2 regions of the Comamonas sp. NyZ500 genome follow, and region 1 is predicted to be linked to the other one. Evidence: riboswitches for the same ligand, from Rfam matches in the RefSeq annotation. Region 1 holds a riboswitch; the other holds the start of a gene.
What was found. Region 1 has a riboswitch for S-adenosylhomocysteine ahead of ahcY (adenosylhomocysteinase). Riboswitches for the same ligand answer to the same signal wherever they lie in the genome.
Positions count from the first base shown of each region.

Region 1 (2,398 bases):
AAGCGGCGGGGCCGCTCAGGGGGTGCTTAGTAGCGGTATGTTTCAGGCTTGTAAGGGCCTTGCTTGCTCACGCCGATATAAGCGGCCTGCTCGTCGCTGAGTTCGGTCAGCATGGCGCCGACCTTCTTCAGGTGCAGGCGAGCGACCTTCTCGTCCAGGATCTTGGGCAGCACATAGACCTTGCCCACTTCATAGGCGTCGGGGCGGGTGAACAGCTCGATCTGCGCCAGGGTCTGGTTGGCAAAGGAGTTGGACATCACAAAGCTGGGGTGGCCGGTGGCGCAACCCAGGTTCACCAGACGGCCCTTGGCCAGCAGGGTGATCTTCTTGCCGTCGGGGAACTCGATCTGGTCCACCTGGGGCTTCACTTCTTCCCACTTGTACTTTTCGATCGAAGCCACATCGATTTCGTTGTCGAAGTGACCGATGTTGCAGACGATGGCCTGATCCTTCATGGCAACCATGTGCTCGTGGCGGATGATGTCCTTGTTGCCGGTGGTGGTCACGAAGATATCGGCCTTGTCGGCAGCGTATTCCATGGTCACTACACGATAGCCTTCCATGGCGGCCTGCAGGGCGTTGATGGGGTCGATCTCGGTCACCCAGACCTGGGCCGACAGCGCGCGCAGAGCCTGGGCGGAGCCCTTGCCCACGTCGCCATAGCCGGCCACGCAAGCCACCTTGCCGGCGATCATCACGTCGGTGGCGCGCTTGATGCCGTCCACCAGCGATTCGCGGCAGCCGTAGAGGTTGTCGAACTTGGACTTGGTCACCGAGTCGTTGACGTTGATGGCGCGGAACAGCAGCGTGCCCTTGGCCGACATTTCATTGAGGCGGTGCACGCCGGTGGTGGTCTCTTCGGTCACGCCCATGATCTGGGCCGACTTGCGGCTGTACCAGGTGGGATCCACGGCCAGCTTGGCCTTGATGGCGGCGAAGACGATGCGCTCTTCTTCCGAGCCAGGGTTGGCCAGCACGGACAGATCCTTCTCGGCACGCTTGCCCAGATGCATGAGCATGGTGGCGTCGCCGCCGTCGTCCAGGATCATGTTGGGGCCTTCGCCTTCGGTACCGGCGGCACCGAATTCAAAGATGGAGTGGGTGTAGTTCCAGTAGTCTTCCAGCGACTCGCCCTTGATGGCATAGACAGGCACGCCGGTTTCGGCGATGGCAGCAGCTGCGTGGTCCTGGGTCGAGAAGATGTTGCACGAAGCCCAGCGCACTTGTGCGCCCAGAGCCGTCAGCGTCTCGATCAGCACGGCGGTCTGGATGGTCATGTGCAGCGAGCCCGTGATGCGCGCGCCCTTCAGGGGCTGGGCAGCGGCGAACTCCTCGCGCACGGCCATCAGACCGGGCATTTCGGTTTCGGCGATCCTGATTTCCTTGCGGCCCCAGGCAGCCAGGGAAATATCGGTAATGGCCGAATCAGCGGGGTTGAAGCGCACGGCAGCGTTCATGGTTTTCTCCAAATCTTGAATGAAAAACCACGTTCTGCAGCAGAGGGGGAATAAACCGGCTCACCGCACAGAAAGCGTGGGCGAGCGTCGTTGCGGGATGAAATCCGAGCCTCACGCCCCGCGCAGACCAGCTCATGGCTGGCTGGGGAACGCTGCAACGCTCCTCGGATGGACGGCGATTATAAAGGAATCAGCCTTCCAGGCCCACCAAGCGATAACCGACTTGCAACTCGGTTACCAGATGCCGGGGCTGGGCCGGATCGAGCTCTATCTTCTGGCGCAGGTTGGCCATGTGCACGCGCAGATAGTGGGGGCGGTCCAGATATTCAGCGCCCCAGACCTGCAGCAGCAACTGGCGGTGGGTCAGCACCTTGCCATGGCCGGCAATCAGGGCCGCCAGCAGGCGGAACTCTATGGGCGTCAGGTGCACGGCCACTCCGTCGCGCCTGACATCGTGCGCCGCCAGATCCACCACCACCGTGCCGAAACGCGCACAGCTGCCGGGCTTGTCTGACGCCGACGCCTGCTGGCGGCGGCGCAGCATCACGCGCAGCCTGGCCAGCAGCTCGGGCACGCCGAAGGGCTTGGTCAGGTAGTCATCGGCCCCGGCGTCCAGCGCCGCCACCTTGTCCTCCTCCCGCTCGCGCGCGGACAGGATCAGAATCGGCAGCTGGCTCCAGCCGCGCAGCTCGGCAATCACGGTCTTGCCATCGGCATCGGGCAGACCCAGGTCCAGCACCACGGCGTCGGGCTGGCGGCTGGCGGCCTCGATCAGGCCGCGCCTGGCGGTTTCTGACTCGAACACCTGCCAGCCTTCGTCCTCCAGTGCCAGGCGCACAAAGCGGCGGATGCTGGCGTCGTCTTCAATCAGCAAGATGCGGGGTGCGGCGCTTGTCATGTTCGGATTTGCATGTGATGCACGGGATTGTCGGCTCATTCGT
Region 1 is NZ_JAEIJE010000004.1:337,448-339,845, forward strand. Features, by position in the region: gene ahcY (adenosylhomocysteinase) at 27-1,457, opposite strand; S-adenosyl-L-homocysteine riboswitch at 1,533-1,629, opposite strand; gene JAO85_RS09420 (response regulator) at 1,648-2,355, opposite strand; gene JAO85_RS09425 (sensor histidine kinase KdpD) at 2,391-2,398, opposite strand, start outside.

Region 2 (2,398 bases), on a different contig from region 1:
CTTCGGTGATGAAGTCGGTGATGCCGTGCACCAAGGCGTGCGACAGACGCTCACCCACGGTCTTCGGTGCCTCCGGCGTGCCGCGCCACTCGAGCTTCTTGCTGTCGTCCTTGGCCGCGCCCTTGGCGCTGTCGGCGATCTCGAGCAGGCGCTCGGCCGCATCGGGGCGGCGGTTGAGCACCACGTCCTCCACGCGTTCGCGCAACTGGGGCTCCAGGTCATCGTACACACCGACCATGCCGGCATTGACGATGCCCATGTCCATGCCCGCCGCAATCGCGTGATAGAGGAACACCGTGTGGATGGCCTCGCGCACGGGGTCGTTGCCACGGAACGAGAACGAGACATTGGAGACGCCGCCAGAGACCTTGGCACCGGGCAGGTTCTGCTTGATCCAGCGTACGGCCTCGATGAAATCGACGCCGTAGTTGTTGTGCTCTTCGATGCCGGTGGCCACGGCAAAGATGTTGGGGTCGAAGATGATGTCCTCGGGCGGGAAGCCCACTTCGTCGACCAGAATGCGGTAGGCGCGTTCGCAGATCTCGATCTTGCGCGCAAAGGTGTCGGCCTGGCCTTTTTCGTCAAACGCCATCACCACGGCGGCAGCGCCATAGCGCTTGACCAGCTTGGCGTGCTTCTTGAACTCCTCGACGCCCTCCTTCATGGAGATCGAGTTGACGATGCCCTTGCCCTGCAGGCAGCGCAGGCCGGCCTCGATCACGTCCCACTTGGAGCTGTCCACCATCACCGGCACCTTGGCGATATCGGGCTCGGAGGCAATCAGGTTCAGAAAACGCACCATGGCGGCCTTGCTGTCCAGCATGGCCTCGTCCATGTTCACATCGATGACCTGGGCGCCGTTTTCCACCTGCTGGCGCGCCACGGCCAGAGCCTCTTCGTACTGCTCGTTGAGGATCAGGCGCGCAAAGGCCTTGGAGCCGGTGACGTTGGTGCGCTCGCCCACGTTGACGAACAGCGTCTCATCGCCGATGAAGACGGGCTCCAGGCCGGACAGGCGCATGGGAGGAATGGCAGTGGAAGGGGTAGCAGCGGACATCAGCTCACCTGTGTGAAAACCAGAAACAGAATCGAAAACAGGTGAGCGCCGTTGTGAGTGCCAGCAGATCGTCAACCAGATCTGCGACCCCGAGCCTGACGGGTCAAACATCTCTGGGATGACCGGCTGCAGCGCTCCTCGGGGTGAAGCCCATCATTCTACGGCGAGGGCGGGCAATCGGGGCTTCAAGGCGCTTTGCCCCGCGGCTGTGCAGGAGAGCTCTATGCGAATGGCTATAGCAGATTCGACTTTCCACACCCCAAAAACAGGAGCAGGGCAAAAGGTAATTTCGCAAAACACGAATGCAACCATCTCATTTCAAGCATATTCCCGACATGGTGCGCATCCGCAAGGAATGGCGCACACCGCTTTCCTGCTCTCAGGCAGCCCGGCACCGACGGGTCCGCCTGCCATGAGTGGACAAGCACCTACAGCCCCTATCTTTGAGTCTTTGGCACCATCGACAGCAAATGTCTGGTCCATGTGCTCAGCCGTGCACAGCCGATTGCCAGCCATGACCGGGCAGGCCATTCAGCCCTCGCATGGAACACCCAGGAGATCCTATGAACGTGACCTTCGGCGCGTACTACACCCTCATCATGGCCGTGCTTGTGCTCATGCTTGGCAAGCTCATGACAAGACATATCCGCTTTCTGCGCGACTTCAATATTCCCGAGCCTGTCTCCGGCGGCCTGGTCGTGGCGGCCATCATCTTCATGCTGCATCAGACCACGGGACTGGCGCTGAGCTTCGAGGGCAGTCTGCAGTCGGCGTTCATGCTGGTGTTCTTCTCGTCCATCGGCCTGAGTGCGAACTTCGCGAAGCTGCGTGAGGGCGGCTCTGCGCTGTTCCTCTTCCTGGGCGTGATTGCCGTCTTCATCATCATGCAGAACATCGTGGGCGTGAGTCTGGCGTCCGTGCTGGGACTGGACCCGCTGATCGGCCTGGTCGCGGGCTCCATCACGCTGGTGGGCGGTCACGGTACGGCCGGAGCCTGGGGCTCGGTGCTGGAAAACCAATACGGTCTCACGGGAGCCACCACCCTGGGCATTGCCTGCGCCACTTTCGGCCTGATCATCGGCGGCCTGGTGGGTGGCCCGCTGGCCAAGCGACTGATCACGCGCCATCAGTTGGCCCAGCCGCTGACCGAGTCCGAGCAGCTGCGCGCCGATGCGCCCACGGTCAGCGAAGGCAGCGAGGTCGCCAACTTCGAGTCGCCCAACAAGGCACCGCGCCTGATCACGGCCGATGCTGCAGTGGAAACACTGGCCCTCTTCGCTGGCTGCCTGGCCTTTGCCGAATTCATGACTGGCCTGACCATGGGAACGGTCATCCAGCTGC
Region 2 is NZ_JAEIJE010000005.1:118,640-121,037, reverse strand. Features, by position in the region: gene metH (methionine synthase) at 1-1,057, opposite strand, end outside; S-adenosyl-L-homocysteine riboswitch at 1,094-1,203, opposite strand; gene gltS (sodium/glutamate symporter) at 1,621-2,398, shown strand, end outside.
Region 2: linked by a shared signal. The riboswitch ahead of metH (methionine synthase) and the one ahead of ahcY (adenosylhomocysteinase) in region 1 are both predicted to bind S-adenosylhomocysteine.